4 regions of the Streptomyces sp. NBC_01537 genome follow, and region 3 is predicted to be linked to each of the others. Evidence: riboswitches for the same ligand, from Rfam matches in the RefSeq annotation. Region 3 holds a riboswitch; each other region holds the start of a gene.
The links. A riboswitch is a leader RNA that binds a small molecule or an ion and turns the genes downstream of it on or off. The one in region 3 is predicted to bind S-adenosylmethionine.
Positions count from the first base shown of each region.

Region 1: another riboswitch for S-adenosylmethionine. It lies ahead of thrC (threonine synthase); the one in region 3 lies ahead of OG607_RS03415 (glutathione S-transferase C-terminal domain-containing protein).
Region 2: another riboswitch for S-adenosylmethionine. It lies ahead of OG607_RS09545 (putative leader peptide); the one in region 3 lies ahead of OG607_RS03415 (glutathione S-transferase C-terminal domain-containing protein).
Region 4: another riboswitch for S-adenosylmethionine. It lies ahead of OG607_RS34525 (aminotransferase class V-fold PLP-dependent enzyme); the one in region 3 lies ahead of OG607_RS03415 (glutathione S-transferase C-terminal domain-containing protein).

Region 1 covers NZ_CP109392.1:5,578,167-5,582,275, reverse strand. The annotation lists gene OG607_RS25815 (cold-shock protein) at 121-324, opposite strand; gene OG607_RS25810 (ubiquitin-like small modifier protein 1) at 724-999, opposite strand; gene thrC (threonine synthase) at 1,043-2,332, opposite strand; SAM riboswitch class I at 2,350-2,483, opposite strand; gene OG607_RS25800 (glucosyl-3-phosphoglycerate synthase) at 2,722-3,687, shown strand; gene OG607_RS25795 (trehalose-6-phosphate synthase) at 3,876-4,109, shown strand, end outside.
Region 2 covers NZ_CP109392.1:2,054,647-2,058,755, forward strand. The annotation lists gene OG607_RS09535 (ABC transporter permease) at 1-582, opposite strand, end outside; gene OG607_RS09540 (ABC transporter substrate-binding protein) at 591-2,222, opposite strand; gene OG607_RS09545 (putative leader peptide) at 2,415-2,534, opposite strand; SAM riboswitch class IV at 2,566-2,675, opposite strand; gene OG607_RS09550 (maleylpyruvate isomerase family mycothiol-dependent enzyme) at 2,781-3,578, opposite strand; gene OG607_RS09555 (dioxygenase) at 3,620-4,109, opposite strand, start outside.
Region 3 covers NZ_CP109392.1:675,803-679,911, forward strand. The annotation lists gene OG607_RS03410 (amino acid ABC transporter permease) at 1-498, opposite strand, end outside; SAM riboswitch class IV at 812-920, opposite strand; SAM riboswitch class IV at 1,026-1,170, shown strand; gene OG607_RS03415 (glutathione S-transferase C-terminal domain-containing protein) at 1,378-2,172, shown strand; SAM riboswitch class IV at 2,137-2,249, shown strand; gene OG607_RS03420 (putative leader peptide) at 2,288-2,419, shown strand; gene OG607_RS03425 (LLM class flavin-dependent oxidoreductase) at 2,527-3,768, shown strand; gene OG607_RS03430 (NtaA/DmoA family FMN-dependent monooxygenase) at 3,792-4,109, shown strand, end outside.
Region 4 covers NZ_CP109392.1:7,495,064-7,499,172, reverse strand. The annotation lists gene OG607_RS34540 (hypothetical protein) at 37-276, opposite strand; gene OG607_RS34535 (rhomboid family intramembrane serine protease) at 405-1,202, shown strand; gene OG607_RS34530 (Lrp/AsnC family transcriptional regulator) at 1,199-1,480, shown strand; gene OG607_RS34525 (aminotransferase class V-fold PLP-dependent enzyme) at 1,499-2,827, opposite strand; SAM riboswitch class IV at 2,929-3,045, opposite strand; gene trpD (anthranilate phosphoribosyltransferase) at 3,804-4,109, opposite strand, start outside.

The sequences.
Region 1 (4,109 bases), 4.9 Mb from region 3:
CCCGAGAGTGCAAGCGGTTCGGGCCGGGGCGAGGCAGGGCCGGACGCGGAAGGGCCCGCATCCTGGTGGATGCGGGCCCTCCTGCGTGTGAGCGTGTCTGGTTGGCCGATGCCGCCCCGGTCAGACGGCGAGACGGACCATGTCCGCCTGCGGCCCTTTCTGACCCTGCGAGATCTCGAACTCGACCCGCTGGCCTTCTTCGAGGGTGCGATAACCGTCCATCTGAATCGCGCTGTAGTGCACGAAGACGTCCGCACCACCGTCGACCGCGATGAAGCCGTACCCCTTCTCCGCGTTGAACCATTTGACGGTGCCCTGAGCCATCCCTAACTCCCCTATTACTGGCCCTTCGCAGGACCGCACCTCGCGGACCCGGGTCAGACCTCACCCCCTACAGCCCAGGGGGCGTGCGCCGGAACGCGTCGACCGCCGCCGAATGTATCTGCCTGACTGCCCTCTGCAACAGGTCAATCGGACGAGAATTCTGGGCATGTTCGAACGGAAAAAGGGGATGAATTAAGGGGAATCCGGGTCAAGTCGGACTGGACATAAGTAGCCAACGCGACAATCGTCGCGCTAATTTGGCGATAAATCGCTGTCCATCGAACGGCGCGGAATTGAGTTGCGCGGGATTCCAGGGCAACTGTACCGCCATTCAACTACCGCTCAGCACACAGGTGCCCCGTCCTCCCCACGGAGGACGGGGCACCTGCGCGGGCTTCGTCAGCCTCCGGCGACCGCCGGGATGATCGAGACGCTCGCGCCGTCCGCGACCGCCGTCAGCAGGCCCTCGGAGAAGCGGACGTCGTCGTCGTTCACGTACACGTTCACGAAGCGGCGCAGCTTGCCCGTGTCGTCCAGCACGCGGGCGGAGATGCCCGGGTGGTTCTTCTCCAGCGACTCGATGACCTCGGCCAGGGTCGCGCCGTCGGCCGGCACCTCGGCCTTTCCGTCGGTGTACGTACGAAGGATGGTCGGGATGCGTACGGAAGCGCTCATGATTCGGGGTTCACCTTCAGTCGGTGCAGGCGGTCAGTGGGAATCAGTGGGCCAGACCCGCCGCGCGGAACGCGTCCACGCTGGGCTTGATCGTCGCTGTCGGGCCGGTCGTCTCGGCGACGGCGTCGAGCGTCTTCAGGCCGTCGCCGGTGTTCAGGACGACCGTCTCGGCGGCCGGGTCCAGCTGGCCGTTCTCGATCAGCTTCTTCAGGACGCCGACCGTCACCCCGCCCGCCGTCTCGGCGAAGATGCCCTCGGTCCGGGCCAGCAGCTTGATCGCGTCCACGCACTGCTCGTCGGTGACGTCCTCGACCGCGCCGCCCGTGCGGCGGGCGATGTCGAGCACGTACGGGCCGTCGGCCGGGTTGCCGATCGCAAGCGACTTGGCGATGGTCTTCGGCTTCTGCGGGCGTACGACATCGTGCCCGGCCTTGAAGGCGGTGGAGACCGGCGAGCAGCCCTCGGCCTGGGCGCCGTAGATCTTGTAGGGCTTGTCGGCGACCAGCCCTAGCTTGATCAGCTCCTGCAGGCCCTTGTCGATCTTCGTGAGCTGGGAGCCGGAGGCGATCGGGATCACGATGTTGTCCGGGAGCCGCCAGCCGAGCTGCTCGCAGATCTCGTACGCGAGCGTCTTGGAGCCCTCGCCGTAGTAGGGGCGCAGATTGACGTTGACGAAGCCCCAGCCCTCGCCGATCGGGTCGCCGATCAGCTCGCTGCAGAAGCGGTTGACGTCGTCGTAGTTGCCCTCGATGCCGACCAGCTCGCCGCCGTAGACCGCGGCCATGACGACCTTGCCCGCCTCCAGGTCGTGCGGGATGAAGACGCACGAGCGGAATCCGGCGCGAGCGGCGGCGGCGCCGACCGCGCCCGCCAGGTTGCCGGTGGAGGAGCAGGACAAGGTGGTGAGGCCGAAGGTGCGGGCGGCCTCCAGGGCGATGGCGACGACCCGGTCCTTGAAGGAGTGGGTCGGGTTGCCGGAGTCGTCCTTGATGTGCAGGCCGCCGGTGATGCCCAGCTCGCGGGCCAGGTTGTCGGCCTTGACCAGCTTGGTGAAGCCGGGGTTGAGGTTCGGCTTGTCCGCCACGTCCGCCGGGACGGGCAGCAGGGGCGCGTAACGCCAGATGTTGTTCGGCCCGGCCTCGATCTGCTTGCGCAGGGACTCCGGGTCGCCGGTCGGGAGGTCGTACGCCACTTCGAGCGGCCCGAAACACTCCTCGCAGGCGAAGACCGGCGTCAGCGGGAAGCGCGTGCCGCACTCGCGACAGGACAGCGCGGCGGCGGGCCCGAAGGCGGAGGGGGTGGTGACAGCGGTTTCGATGGTCTGCGCAGCCATGGAGGCGAGGCCCTTTCTCCTCATCTTCCCCGCGGCGCATTTCGCCGCGAGACGGAATTGGCACCGTCCCCACCTGGACCTCGCGTGCGCGGTCGGCGGGAGGGTTGCCGGGGCTTCAACGGGCCGTTCCCTCTGCCCCTCTGGATGAGCGGTATGGCGGGTGGTGTAGCGTCCCCGCATTTGTGGTCGTGCGTCGTGACATGTGCCGTGTCGTCCGCCGTGCTCAAACGTAACAAACGCTGATCATCGCGGACATACGATGGTCATGTCTCGTGTTCAAGACTGTAACCGACGACCCCGAACCTGGTCATAGGTAGTCCGTCCATCGAGACAGATGTGACAGGCCGCCCTGCCGGAGGGGGGACATCTCCGACAGAACGGAGCCGCACGTGCTCGACGAGGTAGCCCGCTGGTTGCAGCGCAGGTCGTGGTCAGCAGACCGCCGGCCGATTTCCGCACTTCTCGCCGCCAAACGCTCGGCCGGCCCGAGCGGGACGGTGAGCGTCGTCCTGCCCGCGCTCAACGAGCAAGCCACCGTCGGGGCCATCGTGGAAACGATTCGCCGCGAGCTCATGAGTGATGCCGTACCGCTCGTCGACGAGCTGGTGGTGATGGATTCCGGCTCCACGGACCGCACCGCCGCCATCGCCGAGGCCGCCGGCGCGACCGTCGTCCACCGCGACTCGATACTCCCCCGGCTGCCGGCCCTGCCCGGCAAGGGCGAGGTCCTGTGGCGCTCCCTGCTGGCCACCAGCGGCGAGATAGTCGCCTTCGTCGACTCCGACCTGCGCGACTTCGACTCCCGCTTCGTCTCCGGCATCATCGGGCCGCTCCTGACCGACCCCGGCGTCCAGCTGGTCAAGGCCATGTACGACCGCCCCCTGGAAACCGGCGGCACGGTGGTTCCGGCCGGCGGCGGCCGGGTCACCGAGCTGGTCGCCAGGCCCCTGCTCAACATGCACTGGCCCCAGCTCGCCGGCTTCGTCCAGCCCCTCGGCGGCGAGTACGCCGCCCGGCGCTCACTCCTTGAGCAGCTCCCCTTCCCCGTCGGCTACGGCGTCGAGATCGGCATGCTCATCGACTCCCTCAACACCGTCGGGCTCGACGCCCTCGCCCAGGTCGACGTCGGCGTCCGCCACCACCGCCACCAGGACAGCCAGGCCCTGGGCCGGATGGCCGCCACGATTTACCGCACGGCTCAGCTCCGGCTCGCCCGTGGGCACCTCGTGCGGCCCGTCCTCACCCAGTTCGACCGCGACGAGGACGGCTTCACCCCCCGCGTCCACGACGTCGCGACGGAGGAGCGTCCGCCGATGCTCACCGTCCCGGAATACGCCAAGCGCAAGGCGGCGTAGTGGGCGCCCGCCTGCCCCCAGCCCTTGCCGGGTTGTGGGCAGGCGTTCCGCACGGCGAGCGCAGCGAGGTGGGGGTCCCCCCACGCGAAGCTGTGGGGGAGGGTGGGCACAACCCGGCCACGGACGCAAGGCCGCCCACGCACGGCCTGCCCCCGACCCCGATGGATGATCGCCGCTAGGCTGGCCGCATGGTCGCCGCAACGCATGCCGCCCGGGTACTGGTCGCGTCCAACCGAGGCCCCGTGTCGTACGCCCTCCACAAGGAGGACGCCTCGCTCACCGCCAAACGCGGCGGCGGTGGCCTCGTCTCCGGCCTAAGCGCGATCGGCCCCGACGCGGACGCCGTCTGGGTCTGCGCCGCACTGGGCGACGGCGACCGCGAAGCCGTACGCCGCGCGGAGCGCGGGCGCCTCGACCCGGCG
Region 2 (4,109 bases), 1.4 Mb from region 3:
CGCGACCATCGCTCCGGTCGGGACCGCCAGCGTCACGGCCGGCAGCACCAGGCCCCGTAGCCCGTCGTTGCCGAACGCCGGGAACCATCGCGCCCGGAAGGAGAACAGTTCGACGAGCACCAGTCCGACCCAGAACGTCGGTACCGACACCCCCAGCGGCGGCAGCGACAGCAACAGCTGCCGCAGCCACCACTGCGTGGTGTAGGTCGCCAGCACTGCCAGACCGCCGCCGAGGACCACCGCGAGCAGCAGCGCCGCCCCGGTCAGCTGCAGGGTCTGCGGCAGTGCGTCGGCCAGGGTCGAGGTCACCGACCGGCCGGTGGAGACCGAGTCGCCGAAGTCCCCGCGCACCGCCTTGCCGAGGTTGTCGGCGTACTGCACCAGCACTGGTTTGTCGAAGCCGTACTGATGCCGGAGTGCGGCGATCTGCGCCGGATCGATCTGGCCCGAGTCCGCTCCGGCGCCGGCCATCGCGGAGACCGGATCACCGGGCAGGTAATCCAGTACGAGGAACGACACCGTGTAGGCCGCCCACAGCACCCCGAACGCCTGCGCGAGGCGTTTGACCACATAGCCACGCATGCCGGCCGCTAACCGATCCAGGTGTCGTGCAGCTGGATCCGGCTGGAGGCGTCGAAGTCGAGGTTGTGCACCTTCTCTGCCACTCCCAACTGGGTCTGCAGTTCCACCACCGGAACGACGTAGGCGTTCTGCACTATCAACTGCTGTGCCTGGTCGACCAGTTGCTTCCGCTTGGCCGCCTCGGTGGTCGCCGCCTGCTGAGACAGCGCGGAGTCCAGCCCGCTCGCCGGCAGGTGATAGAAGTTGGACAGCTTGGTGGAGTACGAGCTGCGCAGGATGTCCGGGTCGGCGCGGGTCACGTTGCCCCACACCGCGTCGAAGTCGCCGGACTGCAGCGTGGGGGCGAACTGGGTGATCTGCAGCTCCTTGAGCACCACGTCGACACCGACGGCCTTGAGCTGCTGCTGGATCAGCTCCAGCGCCGGCTGGTTCGTGGCCGCGTTGGCGAACCACTTGACGGTCAGGCGCAGCCTGGTGCCGTTCTTCGACCGGATGCCGTCGCTGCCCGCCTTCCAGCCGGCCGAGTCCAGCAGGGACTTGGCCTTCGCCGCGTCGAAGGTCAGGTCCGGGCCGAGGTCCGCGTAGTCCGGTGTGGTGTGCGCCAGGATGCTGGTCGCGGGCTGGGTGCCGGTCGGGAAAACGGCGTCGACGATCTGCTGCCGGTCGATGGCGAACCCGATCGCCTGCCGCACCTTCGTGTCCTTCAGCAGCGGCCGGGAGTTGTTCAGCCCCAGGTTGAACACCACGCCGGGATTGGCCCGCTGTTGCAGGTTCACCCGGCCGCCCTTGAGTGCCGCCTCATTGGCCTTGCCGACGCTGCCGATCGCGTCCACCTGCCCGGACTGGAGGCTGCCGGTGCGCACCCCCGCCTCGGGCACCACCTTGAACACCAGCTTGTCCAGGTACGCCTCGCCCTTCTTGGTCCACAGCGAGGAACCCCAGGCGTACTTGCCGCGCTTGGCCAGGTTGATCGACTGGTTCTGCACGTAGCTCTTCAGCACGAACGGCCCGGAGCCGACCACACCCTTGCTGCACTTCTCCTGCGGGCTCTCCTTCGCACTCGCCGACGACTCGATACCCAGCGAGTGCGTCGACGTGGCCTGCAGGAACTGTGCGTTGGGCTGCCCGAACTTGACGCGGACCGTGAGCGGGTCGACGACGGTGGTGCTCTGCAGGCCGCTCAGGTACCCCTCGGCCAGCACGCCCAGGGCGCCGAGCTTCGGCACCGCGTCGAAGTTGTCCTTGACCACCTGCGCGGTCAGCGGTGACCCGTCGCTGAAGGTGACACCCGATCGCAGGTGGAAGGTGAACGTCGTCGCGTCCGAGCTGATGTCCCAGCTCTTCGCCAGCCACGGCACTATCTTGCCGGTCCTGGGGTCCTGGTCGGTGAGCGAGTCCACGATCTGCCGCAGCGAGTAGATCGTGTCGTTGCTGCCCACCTGCTGCGGATCCACGCAGCCGGCATCGGAGCCCACCGCGAACGTCAGCGTGCCACCGGCCTTGGCCTGGCCCCCGTCGCCGCCCGAGCCGGAGCTGCTCCCGCTGCTCGACGAGCAGGCGCTCAGCGACAGTACGGCGGCCGTCACGAGCGCGGCCGGCGCGGTCCACCGGGTGGCTCTGGAATCCGGATGCGGTTTCACGGAATCGTTTCTCCTACTCGAAAGTCACCAGGCACGCGCCCATGCGGAGATGCGGACATGGCGGACCGCGTGTGCGGTCGACCCAATCCGGGTCAAGAGGGTTCAGACAGGAAAGGTCCGTGAGAGCCCGCAGAGCGCTGCCCGCGGAAGCCGAAACGGACGACAGACGTCAGTCAGGAGGGTGGGACGCGGTCAGCCGTGACACAGGCAGCTGGTGATGCGCTGCAGGTCGATGTGACGTCGGCGGGAGAACCGGGAGAACGCGGGCGCGGTCGCGATCGAGGCGTTCAGGTCGACACTGTGCCGCACCATGATCCTCCAGATCTCGGACCCCGGTCACGGGGCCACGCGCTTGCAGAGCCAGCGACCCTGCCGGGCTTTCACCTGGAGCACCCCACCGCGTACGAGGGTTGCCGGTCAGCAAGCCAGGGCTTGACGCTGACACTCGATGCCGCATGCAACTTTACTGAGGGCCGCCGTCATCCGTCAACGGCGGTCGGCTAGATGAGCAATGGACCGGCCGTCAGCCGCGCAGGGCTGACGGCCGGAACCGGCAGGTCAGAAGCCGGGGAAGACGCGGCGCAGGTCGTCCAGGGTGATCGCGTCGCCGGTGAGCGCGACGGTGGCGGGGGTGTGGTGCGGGGCGTGGCGGCCGGTGACGGCGCGGAGCCACCACTCGGCGGGGGCGGTGAGGACGGCGTCGGGCTCGGCGGGGGTGTCGGTGAGGGCGGCGGTGTCGTGGAGGCCGAGGCCGAAGGAGCGGTCCGGGGCGGTGACATGGACGGCGAGGGCGACCTGGCGGCCGTCGAGGGCGGCCGGCTTGCCGAGGAAGCCGATGAGCATGGCGATCTGGTCGAGCAGCAGCTCGGTCGCCTCAGGCGCCAGGGCAGCCGTGGGGTCGAAGCCGACCTTGACATCCCAGGCGTGGTGGGCGAATTCGCTGAGCCGCAGGCCGCCGGCGGTGGCCACGTCGACCGGGGCGGGCAGGAAGCCCAGGTCGATGCGCAGGTCGGCGCGGGCGGCGGCGTCGAGGCCCTCGTAGCGCAGGACGAGGGCCTCGTTGGCGGTGAGGAAGCCCTCGGCGCGCTCGGCCGGCGACATGGCGTTCCAGCGGGCCCAGACGGACTGGTTGAACTCGCCGCCGGGGTTGCCCGTGCCTGCGACAGCGCCTTCGAGGGTGGCGAGGCCGATCTCCGCGCCGCTGCCGAGGTGGCTCAGGACCTGGGATATGTCCCACTCCGAGGCGCCCGAGGGGCGCGCGAGGTCGTCAGAGGTGAACCCGCCCACCAGGGCGGCGAGTTCGTCGTGGCCGGTGCGCAGGGCCTTGATGGTCGCTTCGGCGCGGTCGGTCGTCATGGCAGTCGTCTCCGATGATGGTCTGGCGGTCTGTCGGTGTGTTACGCGGCCTGGAAGGAACGCTTGGAGAAGCCGATCGCGTAGCCGTCGACGGCGGTCTCCACCGCCCGGTCGGCCCGGGTGGCGGCGCCCAGGGTGACGAACAGCGGGATGAAGTGGTCGGCGGTGGGGTGGGCGTAGGGCATGCCGGGCGCCTTGGAGCGGTAGGCGGCGAGTTCGTCGACGTCGCCGCGGGCGAGCGCGTCGGCCGCCCAGGCGTCGAAGTCCGAGGACCAGGAGGGCACGGCGCCGGCGAGCATCTCGCGGGTGATGAACGGCAGGCCGTGGGTCATGAAGCCGGAGCCGATCACCAGGACGCCCTCCTCCCGCAGCGAGCGCAGCCGCGCGCCGATCGCCAGGAGCCCGTCGGGGTCCTGCGTGGGCATGCTGAGCTGGAGGACGGGGATGTCGGCGAGGGGGTACATGACCTTGAGCGGCACCCAGGCCCCGTGGTCGAGCCCGCGGCTCCGGTGCTGGTGGAGCGGTACGCCG
Region 3 (4,109 bases):
CGCCACCACCATGTCGGTGGCCAGCCGGGACTCGTCGAAGTGCACGAAGGCGGGTCCGAACGGCACTCCGAGACTCAACGTGTGATACAGCGCACTGAAGTTGTAGAGAAACAGCAGCACCACGATCAGCGGCACCGAGCGGAACAGCCAGATGTAGATCCAGCTCACCGCGCGCAGCACCGGACTCCTGGAGAGCCTCGCCAGCGCGAGCAGGATGCCGCCCAACAGGCCCAGCACAGCGCTGTACGCCGTCACCTCAAGGGTGATGAGCAGGCCGTCCACGATCACCGGGCGGACGAACCAGTACTGGAACCGGTCCCATTGGTAGAACGGGTTGGTGACCAGCCCGTGCGCGATCTGGGCGACCACGACCAGTACGACAGCGGTGGCGACCCACCGTCCCGGATGCCGCAGCGGAATCACGCGCTGGGCCGACAGCGGCCGCGGCGGGGGCAGGGTCGTGCCGGAAGGCACGACGGAGACAAGGGGCTCACTCATGGAGAACTCCAGAGAACGCGAACATTCCGGCCGCCGGGAGGACCACGGCACGGCGGAGGGGGATGCCCGGGCGTGGGAGAGCACGCCGTAACAGGATCGGGCGGGAGGAGGACGAGGACGACGCCGAAGGCGTGCGTCAGGAGGCCGTCAGCCCTGACAGAGGGCGCTGCGGCGGGTCGTACAGAGTGCGCTGCTGACACGGAGCAGGTCGATGTGGCGGGCCAGGTACGCCGCGACGCGGCCGTGACGCCGCCATGCGGCCATCCCGGGACCTGCGTACATCGCCGTCACCATCGCCATTCCGCCCCGTGGGGCCTCGCGCTTACCGAATGTCCTTCGGCCGGGTCGTCACCTGGGGCACCCCACCGCGATGCGAGGGTTGCCGGTCAGCAAGCCAGGGCTTGTCGCTGACACTCATGACCGTTCTGCGCCGAACCGTAGGGCGGTAACGGGCGAAAAGTCAACGCCGTCTCAGCCGCGATGCCTTCTTGACCGTCCATCGGGCCGCGCTCACACTGATGGACGACGGTCACGATTGTCAGCGCTCGCCGGGCAGGAACCTCTGCTCGGTGGGTCATCGGCCCCGGCCCGCTGACAGGCAACCCTTCCACCGCGACGGGGTGCCCCGGGTGACGACCAGGTCCCGCCGGTGCGGTGGGGCAAGTGCGGTCTCGCGTCCCGCGAGGCCCGAGGACGGGACCGGCGCAGATGCCCAGGACATCGCATGACTTCCAGCCGACGCCGACGCCGCTGCCGCGCCCGCGTTTGCTGACCAGGCGCCGCCACATCGATCTGCTCCGTCTCCGCAACGGCTGCTCTCCGACCGTCTGATCCGAAGGGTCCGAACGGTCCGCAACTACCGCACCCATGGAGAGAGCCATGTCCGAGACTTTCACCTCCCTGCGCTTCCGCGACCGGATCGGTGCCGGTCCGAGCCTCGGTTTCTACCCCGCGCCGCACCGCTACCACCTGTATCTCTCGCCCGGCTGTCCGCTCTCGCTGCGGGTCTCCATCACCCTCGGCCTGCTCGGGCTGGAGGACTCGGTCGGCACCACGGTCCTGTCCGACCCGGCGGGCGCCTGCGACGCGCTCGCGGCGGCGGCTCTGCGCACGGCCTACGAGACCACCCGTCACCACTACGACGGTCCGCTGACCGTACCCGCGCTGTGCGACCGGTGGAGCGGACGGGTCGTCAGCAACCACACGCCCGACATCCTCGACGACCTCGCCCTGCACTTCGCCGCCCCGGACGACACCGCTGCGCCACGGCTGCGGCCCGACGGCCTGGCCTCCGACATCGACGCCATCCGCGAGCTCCTCGACGGGGGCCTCCTCCAGGACACGGCGCTGGATCTGCTGGACGCCCAACTGGCCTCGGGGCCCTACATGCTGGGCGGGACACTGACCGCCGCGGACGTGGACGTGTGGGTCGCCCTCGCCCACGCGGACGCCGACGCCGACACCCAGCGGCGCATCGCCGGCCGCGACCGCCTCCGGTCGTACCTGCGGCGGCTGAGCGCCCACCCGGCCTTCCAGCGGATTCCGGGCCCGGAGGGAGAGCGGGAACACACTGCTCATGATCTGTGTTCAGTGGACAAGGATTGTGTCGGAGACCAAAGCCGGGTTACGGTGCTGGCAGGTCATGAGTGTCAGCGTCAAGCCCTGGCTTGCTGAACGGCAACCCTCCCACGCGGCGGGGTGCTCCAGGTGACGACCCGGCGGAGCCGATAACGGATCCGCAAGCGCGAGCCCGGGAAGGCGTGAGCCGGCCGGGACGGAGGTGACGGCAGTGCGGGGAGCCCCTGAGCGGCCCATGGTCACCACCAACACGTATTCGCGGCGGCACATCGATCTCCAGCGTGTCGCCGCCGCGCTGTGTCCGGCCCACGAAGACGTCGCCGCGCGGCGCACCACCGCCTGAGCGCTTTCGCTCCCTCTCGCCTTCTCATCCGCTTTTCGCCGACCCTCCACCCCGACTGAGCACGGGCGCGGACATCATTCGGCATGCTCACAGGAAGCAGTTCGCCCATGCCCCGAGCACCACACGCACCCCTCCACCTGGCCGTCGCCCTCGACGGCGCCGGCTGGCATCCGGCCGCCTGGCGCGAGTCCGACGCCCGGCGCGACGAGCTGTTCACCGCCGGCTACTGGGCCGGTCTCGTCGCCGAGGCCGAGCGGGGCCTGCTGGACTTCGTGACCATCGAGGACTCCCTGAGCCTGCAGTCCTCCCGGTTCGCGGGGCCGGACGGGCGCACCGACCAGGTGCGGGGGCGGCTGGACGCGGTACTGATTGCCGCCCGGGTGGCGCCGCTGACCAGGGCGATCGGGGTGATCCCCACCGCCGTGCTCACCCACACCGAGCCGTTCCACCTCTCGAAGGCGATCGCCACCCTGGACTACGTGAGCACCGGCCGGGCCGGGATCCAGGTGAGGGTCTCGGGACGCGACGACGAGGCCGCGCACTTCGGCCGCCGTACGCCGCCGGGGCTGCGCATCGAGGACCTGGCCTCGGCGACGGGACAGGAACTGCTGAAGGACCTCTTCGACGAGGCGGCGGACTACGTCGAGGTGTTGCGCCGGCTCTGGGACAGCTGGGAGGACGACGCGGAGATCCGCGACGTCGCCACCGGCCGCTTCATCGACCGCGACAAGCTGCACTACATCGACTTCGAAGGCCGGCACTTCAGCGTCAAGGGCCCCTCGATCACCCCGCGCCCGCCCCAGGGCCAGCCGGTCGTGGCGGCGCTGGGGCACGCGAGTGTCCCCTACCGGCTGATCGCCCGTTCGGCCGACCTCGGATTCGTCACGCCGCGCGACGCCGACGACGCCCGGAACATCGTCGCCGAGATCCGTACCGAACAGGCCGCCGCCGGCCGCGCCGGTGGGACGGTGCACGTCCTCGGCGACCTCGTGGTCCTCCTCGACGACGACCCCGCGGCCGCGGCCGAGCGCAAGGCCCGCCTGGACGAGCGCGCCGGCACCGAATACCGCAGCGACGCCCAGGTCTTCACCGGGACCCCGGCCCAACTCGCCGACCTCCTCCAGGAATGGGCCGAGGCCGGACTCACCGGCTTCCGGCTGCGGCCCGCCGCCCTGCCGCACGACCTGGAGCAGATCACCCGCCGCCTCGTGCCCGAACTCCAGCGCCGCGGCGCCTTCCGCACCGAGTACGAGGCCGGCACCCTGCGCGCACTGCTCGGCCTGCCCCGCCCCGCGAACCGCTACGCCGCCACCGCGAGCGAAGCCGCGAACGCCGCCGTCTCCGCCTGATCCGGAAGGACCGTACGACGACCATGAGCAAGCCGCTCAAGCAGATCCACCTCGCCGCACACTTCCCCGGCGTCAACAACACCACCGTGTGGAGTGACCCGCAGGCCGGCAGCCACATCGAGTTCAGCTCCTTCGCGCACTTCGCGCGGACCGCCGAGCGCGCCAAGTTCGACTTCCTGTTCCTGGCCGAAGGCCTGCGGCTGCGCGAGCAGGGCGGGCAGATCTACGACCTGGATGTCGTCGGACGCCCCGACACCTTCACGGTCCTGGCCGCCCTGGCTGCCGTCACCGAACGCCTCGGCCTGACCGGCACCATCAACTCCACCTTCAACGAGCCCTAC
Region 4 (4,109 bases), 6.8 Mb from region 3:
CGCACGACGTACGACGCCGTTCGCCGCCGTACGCCTCTATTGTCCCGCGTCCGGACGGTCGACCAGCTCGATCTGATCCAGCGCGTTGCACCAGCGGCAGCGCACCGACTCGACGGTCTCGCTGACCACCTCGGTCTCCTCGACCTTCGGCTCGCCCGCCAGGTCCAGGTGGACATACTCCACGACCCTGCTGGAACGCGTCACATCGAACCGGGTCAGATTGCCGCACAACGTGCAGCGCCAGCGGGTGGTGGCCGTCGGCATGGGAACCGGCATCGGGCAGACCTCTTTCGGACTCGGCTCTGGGTCTTGGGCGCGTTCCGGCCAACCCTAAGGCCTGGCATGCCACCCCGCTGCGGCGAGGCGGCCTATGCCCCTTAAGCCCGTTCCGTCATGATCGCTGCATGGTCATCCCGGTGTACGACAAGAACCCGGCCCGCCGCACACCCGTGGTCACTTACACCCTCATCGGGATGTGCGCCCTCGTCTTCCTCATCGGCCCCGCGTCCGGCTTCAACCCGGCCTACGGCACCGGCTACCGCCACCTGCTGTGCGAGCAGAGCGCCTACTTCGCCCACTGGGGCGTCATCCCCGACGAGCTCTGGCACGGCCGCCTCCCCAGCGGCCGCCTTTCCCTCCCCCGCCACTGCACGGCCGCGCCCTTCACCAAGTCGCCGTTCCTCTCGGTCCTCACCGCCCTGTTCGTCCACGGCAGTTGGGTGCACCTGCTCGGCAACCTGCTCTTCCTCTACGTCTTCGGCGACAACGTCGAGGCCCGCATGGGCCGTGCCCGCTTCCTCCTCTTCTACGTCGTCGCCGGCTACCTCGCCACATACGGCTTCGCCGCCGCCCACGCCGGCTCCGCCCAGACCCTCGTCGGCGCCTCCGGGGCGATCTCCGGTGTCCTCGGCGCCTACCTCTTCCTCTATCCCAAGGCCCGGGTCACCAGCCTCTTCCCGTTCCTCTTCTTCCTCCCCCTGCGCTTCCCCGCCTGGATGGTCCTGTGCTTCTGGTTCGCCCTCCAGTGGCTCGCCTCCCAGACCACCCGCTCCGGCCCCGACGTCGCCTACCTGGCCCACATCGTCGGCTTCCTCTTCGGCTTCCTCTGCACCTGGGTGTGCTTCCGCCGACCCCCTAAGCTTGAGCCCGCGCCCGCCCCGCCGGGCACGACCCAGGCCACCCAAGGAGAACCTCAGCCGTGATCACCGCGATCGTCCTCATCCAGACCAGCGTCGACCGGATCCCCGAAATCGCGGAATCCATCGCCGCCCTCGACGGCGTCAGCGAGGTCTACTCCGTCACCGGCACCTACGACCTCGTCGCCATGGTCCGGGTCGCCCGCCACGACGACCTCGCCGATGTCATCCCCGGCCGCATCAGCAAGATCCCCGGCGTCGAGGCCACGGACACCCACGTGGCGTTCCGCACCTACTCCCAGCACGACCTCGAGGCCGCGTTCTCCATCGGCCTGGACGCGTAGCGTCCCTTCAGGTCCCTGTCAGTCCTGGGCCGGAACGCAGCGGCCGTTCTCCGTGCGGTAGTTCCACTTCGCACCGTCCCGCACGAGCTCGGCGACGGCCGCCAGAAAGCGGTCGACGTGCTCATCGGGCGTACCCGCGCCGAAGGAGACCCGGATGGCGTTCAGCGAGGCGTCTCCACCACAGTCCCCGGGCTCCTGGCGGTCGTCACCGAGCAGCGTACGAACCAGCGGGTGGGCGCAGAACAGACCGTCCCGCACACCGATGCCGTATTCAGCCGACAAAGCAGCGGCGAAGTGCGAGCTGTTCCAGCCCCGCACCACGAACGAGATGACACCGACCCTCGGAGCGTCATCCCCGAAAAGCGAGAGCACCTTCACCTCGGGCACCTCCGCCAGCCCGGCCCGCACCCGCCCCACCAGCTCCTGCTCCCGCTCCACCAGCCGGTCGAACCCGGCCTCGGTCAGCGCGCGGCACGCCGAAGCGATCGAGTAGACCCCGATCACATTGGGCGAACCCGCCTCATGCCGGGCAGCCGTCTCGTGCCACTCCACATCCACGCCACCGTCACCGCGCCGCGCCACCTTCCGCGAAGCGCCGCCGCCCGCCAGATACGGCTCGGCCTCCCGCAGCCAGTCCGCCCGCCCCGCCAGCACGCCCGACCCGAAGGGCGCGTACAGCTTGTGCCCGGAGAAAGCGACCCAGTCCACATCCAGCTCGGCGACATCCACCGGGTGATGCGGCGCCAACTGCGCCGCGTCGAGCACGATCCGCGCCCCATGCGCATGCGCGGCCGCCGCCAGCTCCCGTACGGGCCAGATCTCGCCGGTGACATTCGAAGCACCCGTCACACACACCAGCGCCGGACCCGGCTCCCGCCCCGCCAGCGCCGCGTCCAGCGCGGCAACCGCCTCGCCCGGGCTGCGCGGCGCGCTCAGGTACGTGACATCCGCGTCCCGCCACGGCAGCAGCGAGGCATGGTGCTCGGTCTCGAACACGTACGCCTTCGTGCCCGCCGGAACGGCCCCGGCCAGCAGGTTCAGCGAATCCGTCGTGGACCGCGTGAACACCACCTGGTCATCCGCCCGGCACCCCAGGAACTCCGCGACCGTGACCCGGCTCTGCTCGAACAGATCCGTCGACAACTGCGACAGATACCCCGCCCCCCGGTGCACGCTGCCGTAGTACGGCGCGTAGGCGGCCACGTCGTCCCACACGCGCTGCAGCGCGGGCGCGCTGGCGGCGTAGTCCAGGGCCGCGTAGGTGACCTCGCCACCGGTCACGATCGGCACGAGGACATCCCGGCCGAGAACGGGCAGAGGCGCACAAACAGACTGGTCGACAGACATGGCGAAGCTCCTGTGGGCAAAGCGGAGAAAAACACGAAGGACGAGGATTTGGGCCGAGCGGCCCTATCGCATTCGCTTGCTCATCGGAGAACTCCCGGATCGATCCGCGCTTGCCGTGAGCCTTGCTGCTCACAGCCTGGTCATCACCCGGGGCACCCCGCCGCAGAAGGAGGGTTGCCGGACAGCGAGCCGGGGCCTTTGCGCTGTCACTCGTGACCTGACGAGAAGTATGCCACGCGCTGCCGCGCGGGCAACCGGGGCGTCCGCATCCCGGACGGCCCGCCCCTGGGGCTCCGCCCCAGACCCCGAACGCCCTCCGGGCGTGTCCTCAATCGCCGGACGGGCTCAATAGGTGCCCCACGACGGCGGGAAAGCCACCGACGAACGGGAGGGCCGGCGTCGCAGGGGTGGGGGACTCCTATCCCGGACGCCCCCTCGCGGGCGCTGCGCTGGCTTCGAGCGGCTGCGCCGGACTCCGTCCGCCGACAACGAACGGGAGGGCCAGGGTCGCAGGGGTGGGGGATTCCTATCCTGGACGCCGCCCTCGCGGGCGCTGCGCTGGCTTCGAGCGGCTGCGCCGGACTCCGTCCGCCGACAACGAACGGGAGGGCCGGGGTCGCAGGGGTGGGGGACTCCTATCCCGGACGCCGCCCTCGCGGGCGCTGCGCTGGCTTCGGACGGCTGCGCCGGACTCCGTCCGCCGACAACGAACGGGAGGGCCGGGGTCGCAGGGGTGGGGGATTCCTATCCTGGACGCCGCCCTCGCGGGCGCTGCGCTGGCTTCGAGCGGCTGCGCCGGACTCCGTCCGCCGACAACGGACGGGAGGGCCGGGGTCGCAGGGGTGGGGGTCCTGGACGCTCCGCATATTTGCGTGCGGCATGCCGGGCAAGGCTGCGAACTGCCCGTCACGCACGTAAATATGTCGGTCCAGGACCCCCACCCCGGAGGCCCCGGACCGGCACCGTCAAACCGGGCCTACGCCTGCGTGGCCGCAGCCCACCGCTCCAGCGTCTTCGCGGCCGACCCGGAGTCGATCGACTCCTTCGCCCGCTCGATCCCAGCCGCGATCTGCTCGGTGAGCGTCCCCCCGCCCGGCTCGAACGCCACAAGCGCCGCAGCCGAGTTGAGCAGCACCGCGTCCCGCACCGGACCGGCCTCGCCGGCCAGCACACGCCGCGCGACATCCGCGTTGTACTCCGCGTCGGCGCCCCGCAGTGCCTCCACCGGCACCAGCTCAATCCCCACGTCCCGCGGGTCGAAAGGCACCTGCTCGACCTCGCC